DNA from 3 places in the Williamsia phyllosphaerae genome. Region 2 is predicted to be linked to each of the others. Evidence: predicted binding sites of a transcription regulator. Region 2 holds the regulator's gene; each other region holds the start of a gene.

Region 1 (3,231 bases), 250 kb from region 2:
GCAGGCATCAGGCGGCCCGGTCAGCCGGCCAGGTGACATCGAAGCGCGACGGTAGGGGGTCGCGCTCGAGGATGAGCCGTACCAATCGATGCTCGATGCCGACGTCTGCCGGCGTGTCGACATCCGGCTCGGTCGCGTCGGTGGCGTCGTCCCGGTGGCCGTCGATCGGGTCGGGGTGCTCGACAGGTTCTGTGTTGTCGACGGATTCGGTCCAGGGGTCGTCGGGTGCGGTGTGGAGATCTGCAGGCTCCTCGGGTGGCACGGGCTCACCCCATGGGTCATCGACCGTTACCGTTTCGGCCCGCGCGGTGGATTCGCCCCATGGGCCCAGTGCGGCGCGGCGGTGTCGGTCGATGAGTTCATCGACGAGGTGCAGATGGTTGGTACGGATTTCACCGGGTGGGTCGGTGTTGCGACGCCAGCCGTAGCGGCCTCGATCGGGTCCCTCGGTGATTTTCACCGTTTCCCACTGGTGGGGTTTGGTACCTACGGATCGGTTGTGCGGTCCGCAGGCGGGTGCCATGTGATCGGCGTCGGTCTTTCCGCCATCGGCCCAGTCGGTTTCGGCGTGGTGCATTTCGGTGTGCGCGAATGGTGTGGGGCAGTCGGTGCGGCTGCAGCCGCCGTACTTGGAGAACGCGATGAACCGTTGTGCTCGGGAGGCGAGACGGTGCGCGCGGCCGAGGAACAGGGGTTCGCCGGTGTGCTCGTCGAATACCGCGAGGTGCATCTGTGCCCGTGCCGCCATCTGCAGAACGTCAGAGATGGGGAGGTCGGTGCCGGTGGCGGTGTGGGCGATGCCGGCGCGCTCACGAAGTTTGTCCTCGGTGATGGAGATGATGACGTGCGGCGGTAGTCCGCGGTGCGAGGCACCGTGCAAGCCGCCATCAGCGGCAGCCTGCAGCAGGGCTCTCAACGCATCGTGGTTGCGTTGACCGACCGACCGGGTGTCCCGGTCGGCGGCTTCGCGCAACTGCTCGGGGTCGACGTCGGTGGTGTCACCGCGTGGTGACCGATCGTCGTCAGGGTTGTTCATCCCGGGTGCCGCCCAGACGGCGAGCATCACCTCGAACAAGGCGCGCGTGGTGGGATCCAATGTCGCGAAGACCTTCGACATCAACTGGGTGTCCTGGCAGCTCAACGACAGTCGGCGTTGCCTCGCCCGGTCCCGGTCATCGGTCAGGTGCCCGTCGGGGTCGAGGTGGGCCAGGACCCGGACTCCGGCTTTCGTGATCTCGCGGGGGCTCAACGTTCGGGCGTGCTCGGCCAACAGTTCCTCTGCCGCGGCCCGGTCGTCGGGGCCGACGGCGGCAGGGATCTTACGCATCACATCGAGGATCGCGTCGACGTGATCGGCACCGATCGCACCTGACGCCAACGCGTCAGCCGTGTTGGGGCATGTCGGTGGCAATTTCTCACCGGTCATCGCATGCATCGACTGCAACTGCGCGACTGCCCGTAAACGATTCCTGGGGTTGGTGATCCGCAGTTCGATGCGCAGGAACTCACCCAGCTTCTGACACCCCACCGACCGGTGGGCGTCACGGTCGGAGACATCGAGGATCCTGCGGTTGCCGATCGATTCCATCCGTCGTACGGCCCGTTCATGGCGGATGGCCAGATCGGCGACCACTGCATCAGTGCAGGGGTCTGATGGTGCAGCAGCAATCTTGTCCAGAAGGTGTTCGAGCGCAGCGTAATCCGACTCCAGATCAGACATGGTGTCGGTCATGATGCACTCCTCCCCAGGCGCGGTGACTGAGGCCAGATTAGCACATGTGTTCGAACCGGGCAATCATTCAATATGGTGAATGATGTTGAACGTCAGCAAAGTTCGCTGGATCGTCCTCCGCCGCGATGGCGTGGACCTGCGTGTGGTGGATGGGGGGCTCACGGCCACGGTCGGCGCCGAGGAGTGCTGTCAGAGGGCGGCGGCGACCTCGGTGCCCTGACGGATGGCGCGCTTGGCGTCGAGCTCCTCGGCGATGTCTGCGCCACCGATCACATGGGTGCGGATGCCTGCGACGGTCAACGGGTCGATGAGGTCGCGCACGGACTCCTGGCCTGCGCACACCACGACGGTGTCCACGTCGAGTACCCGCGGCGCGCGGTCGTCGTCGTCGTCGAAGTGCAGGTGCAGACCGGCGTCGTCGATGCGGTCGTAGCGCGCACCCGAGATCTGTTCCACACCTTTCATCTTCACCGACGCGCGGTGGACCCACCCGGTGGTCTTGCCCAGTCCACGGCCCTGCCCGCCGGACTTACGCTGGACGAGATAGACGGTACGGACGGCGGGTGTGGGACGGGGTGTGGTGACAAATCCCGGGATCGAGGTGTCCTCCGAGACGCCCCACTCCTGTTCCCATTCCTTGAGGTCGAGCGTGGGGGAGTCCTCGACGGTGAGGAACTCGGTGATGTCGAATCCGATGCCGCCCGCGCCGATCACGGCGACGGTGGAGCCGATTTCCCGATGTCCGAGAACGGCATCGGCGTAGGTGACCACCTTCGGGTGGTCGATCCCCGGGATGTCGGGGATGCGGGGAACCACGCCGGTCGCGATGATCACCTCGTCGAACTTCTCGGCGATCAGGTGTTCGGCGCCGGCCCAGGTGTTCAGGTGGACGGTCACGCCGCCGACCTCGAGTTGGCGGGTGTAATAGCGGATCGTCTCGGAGAACTCCTCCTTGCCCGGGATCCTGGCAGCGATCGCGAACTGCCCGCCGATCGAGGATCCGGCCTCGAACAGCTCCACGCGGTGACCGCACTCGGCCGCGGCGACCGCGGCGGACAGACCGGCCGGTCCCGCACCGATGACGGCGACGCGTTTGGCGTGCCGGGTCGGGGACAGGGTGAGGACGGTCTCGCGTCCGGCGCGCGGGTTGAGGAGGCAGGACACCTTCTTCCCCACGAACGCGTGATCGAGGCATGCCTGGTTGCAACCGATGCAGGTGTTGATCTCGTCGGCGCGTCCCTGCTGTGCCTTGTTCGGCAGGTCCGGGTCGGCCAACAGCGGCCGCGCCATCGACACCGCGTCGACGCGACCGCATCGCAGGATCTCCTCGGCGATCTCCGGGGTGTTGATGCGGTTCGACGCGATGAGCGGGATGGACACCTCGTCGCGGAGTCGTTCGGTGAACTTCACGAACGCCGCGCGCGGCACCGAGGTGACGATCGTCGGGACCTTGGCCTCGTGCCACCCGATGTCGGTGTTGATCGCGTCGACGCCGTGCG
Region 2 (3,231 bases):
GGATCGCCTGGCCCTCGTCGGCAACACGCGAGTCGACCACGCGGGTGTCCTCGTTCTTGCAGAAGGGGCAATGCATCGGTGTGTCCTCGAGCCGGATCCGTGGGCGCGACGACGGGGGCACACCCTCGGCGTCGACGCGGAGTCCGAGACGAACCCCTGGTGACCAGGATACCGGTGCGTATCCGAGCCCGGACACGGCGTGAACGGTCGCGGTGACCTCGGGTGGTCGACGCACCCGCCGACTGTCCTCGAACATCACCGGGACGACTCAGCGCAGGTAGGTCGGGGCGAGCAGCGGCTGGCCGGCGGTGATCGCCGATCCGCTCAGGTGATTGAGGTCCTTGATGGTGGCGACGACCGACGACATCGGCTGATCCGGCGCGACCCGCCCGGCCAACTCACCCAGTGACTCGCCTCCGCGCACGTGCACCAGCTCGGTACCACTGACCGCAGGCGCGGTGGAGTCGGCGAACACCGAACCGCTGACGACCATCATCCACATCACGATCGCGAGCCCGATGCCCACGACGACGGCTACCGCCCAACCGATCGGGGCGGGCCGCAGCGCCGGCGGGGCCTGCCGCCGGGCGTCTCCGCACGCCGCGCCGGTCCGCGGGCGGGCGACCTCCGGACGGCGACCCGCGGGACGGCGGACGTCGGGGCGCAGACCGCCGGTGGTGGCGCGACGACGCGCGGGAGCGCCGTGCACCGCGGTTCGGCGGACGGTGTCAGACGTACGGACCGGCGCAGTGACCGTGGTGCTCGTGTGACGCGTGAGAGTCTGATTCATGACGTTCTCCTCATCGACCAGACGTTCGAATGAACGTATGTTCGATTAGAACACGGGGGTCCGACAAAGTCCCGACACGATCGAACAAATGTTTGAAAGTTGTTATCAAGTCCTCTACTGTCCCAGGTGACAGCAGGTCCGCGCGCTTCTCGAACAGGCCCCACAGGCCCGTCGACGGCGGGCCGCGACAGGAGGGACACCGTGTCCGACACCACCGTCAGCACCACCGAGGCCGCCGAGGGACCCATCAGTGAGGCCGATCTGACCTCACGGCAGGCGAAGGTCCTCGAGGTCATCCGCGCGTCGGTTCGCGAGCGCGGTTACCCACCGAGCATCCGCGAGATCGGCGATGCCGTCGGCCTCACGTCCACGTCGTCGGTCGCCCACCAGTTGCGCACACTCGAGCGCAAGGGCTTCCTCAAGCGCGACCACAACCGCCCTCGCGCGGTCAACGTCCAGGACCAGGATCCCGCCGACATCACGCCGGAGACCGACGCCCTGCCGACACCGACCTACGTGCCGGTCCTCGGACGGATCGCCGCGGGTGGTCCGATCCTCGCCGAGCAGGCCGTCGAGGAGGTGTTCCCACTCCCCCGTGAGCTGGTCGGAGACGGCGCCCTGTTCATGCTCAAGGTGGTGGGTGAGTCCATGATCGACGCCGCCATCTGCGACGGCGACTGGGTCGTCGTGCGTCAGCAGAACGTCGCCGACAACGGCGACATCGTGGCCGCGATGATCGACGGTGAGGCCACGGTCAAGACGTTCAAACGCACGAACGGCACGGTGTGGCTGATGCCGCACAACCCGCTGTTCGACCCCATCCCCGGTGACGAGGCCGCGATCCTGGGCAAGGTCGTCACCGTCATGCGGCGCATCTGAGGCGTCACGGCCGACCTCGACCCGCCGATCTGACCCGACGGCGTGTCACAATGACCCCATGAGCGAGAAGAAGATCGACCTGTCCGGTGCGGTCGTCGTCATCACCGGGGCCGCAGGCGGGATCGGTCGGGCGGTGGCGCGCGAACTGCACGCCCGGGGCGGGATCGTCGTCCTGGTCGATCTGGACCAGGCCTCGGTCGATGCGGTGGCCGGCGAACTCGGCCCCGCACGGACGCTGGCCCTGCGGGCCGACGTCACCTCCCCCGACGATCTGCGTCACGTGATGGACACCGCCGCCGCTCGTTTCGGCCGCATCGACGTGGTGCACGCGAACGCAGGCATCTCCAGCGGGGAGTCCGCCGACACGGTGCTCAGCGTCGCCGACGGCACCTTCGAACGCGTGATCGCGGTGAACCTCGCCGGGGTGTGGAACACCGTCCGTGCCGCCCTCCCGCACATCGTCGAGTCGCAGGGGCACGTGCTGATCACGTCCTCGACGTACGCGTACCTCAACGGCATGGTCAACGCGCCCTACGCGGCGACCAAGGCCGCGGTCGAACAGATCGGCCGTGCGCTGCGCGTCGAGCTGGCGGCACACGGCGCCTCCGCGGGCGTCCTGTACCCGGGGTGGGTGGCGACACCGATCGCCGACGTCGCCTTCGGCAAGGACGACCTCGCGACCGCACTGGTGGCCCGGGCGTTCCCGGCCCCGCTGCGCACCCCCATCGCCCCGGAGCGGGTGGGGCGTGCGGTCGCCGCCGGCATCGAACGACGTGCCGCGCGCGTACAGATCCCGCGCCGCTGGATCCCGGTCGCGACGCTGCGGGGCATCATCAACCCGTTGCTGGACCGCTCACTGCGTCGCGATACGACGCTGATCGATCTCGTCCGACAGGTCGAGACGCGGTCGGGCCGTCGATTGCGCTGACGCGCAGTCGAGTTCGACCGGACCCCGATCAGGCGCGGTCGTAGAACCGTTCGAACGATGCGGCGAACAGACCGGTGCACACCGACAGGATCGCGTCGGGATCGTGCGAGCCGTTGCCCAGGACCCAGTCGACCAGCAACTGGTTGACAGCACCCACGAGCCCGACCGCCACCAGGCGGAACTCCGGCGCCGAGGTGTCCTCGATCTGCGACGACGTCATCCCGGCGGCCAGGATGAGGTCGGCGAAGTCGTGGATGACGCGATAGCGGCGATCCTCGAGTCGCGGGCTGACCCCGACGACCTCGAGCAGCATGATGCGGGCGAGCCGCGGGTCGTCGGTGAGGTGTCCGATGAAGGCCCCGAGGGCCGACTGCGCGAGATCGACCACGTCGGTGGCACTCTGGGCGAGCGCACGATCGACCTGATGGCGGGTCTCGGCGACGACGGCGTCGTACACACCGAGAAGGAGATCCTCGCGGTCGACGAACGATTCGTAGAAGTAGCGCTGGGTCAGCTTCGCGGAGTCGCACACCTGCTTGACCGACACCCGCGTGTAGCCCTGGGTGGCGAACAGTTCGAGACCGGCGGCCATCAACTGGTCACGCCGCGCCGCACGACGAGTCGCCGGGTCCCG
Region 3 (3,231 bases), on a different contig from region 2:
GGTCGACCACTACTGGGATCAGCTCGTCGTCGGCGGCGAGGAGTCGCAGTGCGGATGGCTCAGGGATCGGTTCGGACTCAGCTGGCAGATCGTCCCGACGCGGTTGTACGAGTTGCTGTCCGACCCGGACCCGGCGCGCGCGAACGGCGCGATACAGGCCATGTTGCAGATGCAGAAGATCGTCATCGCCGATCTCGAGGCCGGCGCCGACAACGCCTGAGGAGCCTCAGGTCTCGCGAGGCACCCGCAGGCGTGAGGCGCCCGGGCCGGTCGTCGCGGCGACGTCGTCGGGGTTGAGCAGCTTGCAACTGCTCATCGACAGGCAGCCGCACCCCACGCACGACCCCATCAGGTCACGCATGTGCTCGAGCAACTCGATGCGCTCGTTGATGTCGTCGATCCACTGCTTCGACGCCTTCTCCCACATCCGCGGGGTCGGGGACTCGGTGGTGCCCAGCACCGCGAGCACCTCACCGATCTTCGTCAGCGGGATACCGGCGGCGGCCGACGCCCGGATGAACGCGACCCGCCGCAACATCGCGCGGTGGTACCGGCGCTGGTTGCCCGAGGTGCGACGACTGAAGATGAGTCCCTTGTCCTCGTAGAAGCGCACCGCCGACGGGGCGACGCCGGCACGCTGCGCCAACTCCCCGACGGTGAGTTCGACATTCTTCGGAGGCATGCCGAGCACCCTACGCCGACTTCAAGTGAGATTGAAGTCCCGATCAGCTTCGCATTGCGGTGACCAGGATGGCCGGGAAGATGTAGGTCGCGATCAGTACGAGGATCCCCACGAGCGGGATGGAGACCGACACCCGATCGCAGTAGTACGCCCTACACGCGAACCCGATGGTCACGGCGATGATGATCGGTCCGCCGATTGCGACCGCGCCGCTGCCGACGAGCATGGCGCCGAGAGACGTCGGATCGCGCGCCCAGTCCGAACTCGGGAGCATCAGCCGAACAAAGAGCGCGCACTGCACGGTGACCAGCACCGCGGTGGCCACCCGGTCAGCGATGTTCCAGCCACTCGAACTCGACGTTGCGCTGTCCGCCATCATGATGCCGCCCCTGGTTCGTCAACTCGCCGCGGTGTGCGGTGTCGAACTCTTGGATGCGCTGACAGAACCCGAATGTTCCCCGGCACGGGCCGCCGTATCGGGGCCCCGAGGTGCTGACTGTGTGGAAAGCGCCATCGAGTGTGCTGGCAGCGATACGCGAGACGTGCCGCAAAACAACGCACACTCGATGAGCGCTTTCCGCACCGTCAGCGGCTTTTCACCATCCCCAGAACGCGGGAAGACTTCGAATGTTCGAACATGTGTTCGAGTAGTTGTGGTACGCTGACAATGTAGCCGCGCCCGGGGAGGAGTGCTTCGTGACCATCGCCGATATGCCTGACACCGATACCGTGTCTGTTCTGGAAGCGAATTACGCTGCGCTCGAACAGCTCCTAGACGAGATCGCAGCTGGCTCGTCGGATGCATGTAGCGATGCGGTGGTCGCGGAGTTGGCCGAGCGTCATGAGCGGGTGGTGCGGCGGATGGAATCGATCGGAAACCGACGGATCCTGGACGTGTCTGATCGGGAGGCCTTCCGGGTGTCGGGGTCGAAAAGCCTGACCGACTACATGTCGACCCGGTTACGGATCACCCGCCCCCGCAGACGGTTACGCGCAGTCCAACACCTCGAAGCCATGCATGCGATGACCGGCGAGAAACTCCCACCCCGCGCCCCGAACACCGCAGTAGGCCTGGCCGACGGACACCTGGGTGCCGAGCACGTCGATGCGATCCTCGACGTACTGGCCAAGGTTCCCGCCGCAGTCGACCCCGACGAGACAGCGAAAGCCGAATCCGCGTTGGCCACCGAAGCGCGTCGGTTGACGCCGCGGGAGATCACCCAGCTCGGGGTCCGGATCCTGGCCTACCTCGACCCCGATGGCACCCTGACCGACGACCGTGACCGCGCCCGCAACCGGAAGCTGTCATTGGGTTCTCAGGACGCGCAGCTGATGTCGACACTGTCCGGGACCCTCGACCCGACCACCCGGGCACTGTTCGAGGTGGTGCTCGCGGCGTGGGCGGCACCCGGGATGAACAACCCCGACGACGATCAGTCTCCGCGCGGCGACACCGCCGGCATCGACCCCGACCATCTGCGCGACGCCGCCGGCCGCGACACCCGCTCAGCGGCCCAACGCAACCACGACGCATTGAAAGCGCTGCTGCAGTGCGCGGCCGACGGCGGCCTGCTCGGTGCGTCGCATCGCGGACTGCCACCGCACATCATCATCTCGATCACCGAGAACGAACTCCGCGACCGCGCCGGCGTCGCGAACACCGCGACCGGCACCGACCTCCCCTTCACCGACGTGCTGACGCTGGCGGCGAAAGCGCAGATGCATCTCGCGGTGTTCGACGACCACACCGCCGAACCACTGTTCCTCGGCCGCGCCCACCGCCTCGCATCCCAAGCCCAACGATTCCTGTTATTCGCGAAATACGGCGGCTGCGGGGCAGCGGACTGCCCGACCCCCTACGCGCACTGCGAAATCCACCACGCAGAAAAAGACTGGGCCGACGGCGGCACCACCGACGCCAACCACCTCGCACCCGCATGCGGCCCCCACAACCGGGCCGTCGGCCCCAACCCCGACCAATGGACCACCGAAAAAATCACCACCGGCCCCGACCGCGGCCGATACGGCTGGCGCCGCAACACCGACCCACCCGAGGAACTCCACGCCAACCACCGACACCACATCCGCGAACTCCTCGACCAACACGGTGACGATGACCCGTGGGTCGAGAACACATCACACGTCGAGATCCCGTTGTCGAGCATCGAGCACCGACTGGCGCTTCGACTGATCGAACGGATACCGCGGCCCACCGCAGACGTCGCCTGGCCCCGGCGCCCGGTCAGCTACATGTGAAGAGACTCCGGGCGCCATGAGGTGCTCGACCCGCTGCCCGCACGTGAGTATCGGTTATTAGTCTGTCGAAGTGACTGATCTCCAGACCCCCGCGGTGAGTGTCGCCGCGCGTCTCGACCGCCTGCCGATCGTGCGCGCGCACTGGGTGGCCACCGGCGTCATCGGCCTCGGCCTGTTCTTCGACCTCTACGAGAACTTCCTGGCCGCGACCATCTCGTCGGTGCTGCGAACCGACCTCGACCTGAGCCGGACCGAGCTGAACCTGCTCCTCGGATCAGCCTTCCTGGGCCAGT

Evidence for each region. Region 2 encodes LexA, which represses DNA repair genes until DNA is damaged. Its sites were predicted from a motif close to CGAACANNTGTTCG; they were not measured.
Region 1: a site for LexA is predicted at 1,772-1,785, ahead of IEV93_RS18775 (HNH endonuclease signature motif containing protein). Genes of this name have one in related genera too.
Region 3: a site for LexA is predicted at 1,315-1,328, ahead of IEV93_RS15765 (HNH endonuclease signature motif containing protein). Genes of this name have one in related genera too.

Annotation. Positions count from the first base shown of each region.
Region 1 covers NZ_BMCS01000003.1:63,421-66,651, forward strand. Annotated here, with positions in the region: gene IEV93_RS18775 (HNH endonuclease signature motif containing protein) at 8-1,732, opposite strand; gene IEV93_RS18780 (NADPH-dependent 2,4-dienoyl-CoA reductase) at 1,922-3,231, opposite strand, start outside.
Region 2 covers NZ_BMCS01000003.1:317,945-321,175, reverse strand. Annotated here, with positions in the region: gene nrdR (transcriptional regulator NrdR) at 1-76, opposite strand, end outside; gene IEV93_RS22565 (LysM peptidoglycan-binding domain-containing protein) at 269-790, opposite strand; gene lexA (transcriptional repressor LexA) at 992-1,669, shown strand; gene IEV93_RS20040 (SDR family NAD(P)-dependent oxidoreductase) at 1,728-2,597, shown strand; gene IEV93_RS20035 (TetR/AcrR family transcriptional regulator) at 2,626-3,231, opposite strand, start outside.
Region 3 covers NZ_BMCS01000002.1:387,746-390,976, forward strand. Annotated here, with positions in the region: gene IEV93_RS15750 (VOC family protein) at 1-220, shown strand, start outside; gene soxR (redox-sensitive transcriptional activator SoxR) at 227-682, opposite strand; gene IEV93_RS15760 (hypothetical protein) at 726-1,061, opposite strand; gene IEV93_RS15765 (HNH endonuclease signature motif containing protein) at 1,394-2,938, shown strand; gene IEV93_RS15770 (MFS transporter) at 3,009-3,231, shown strand, end outside.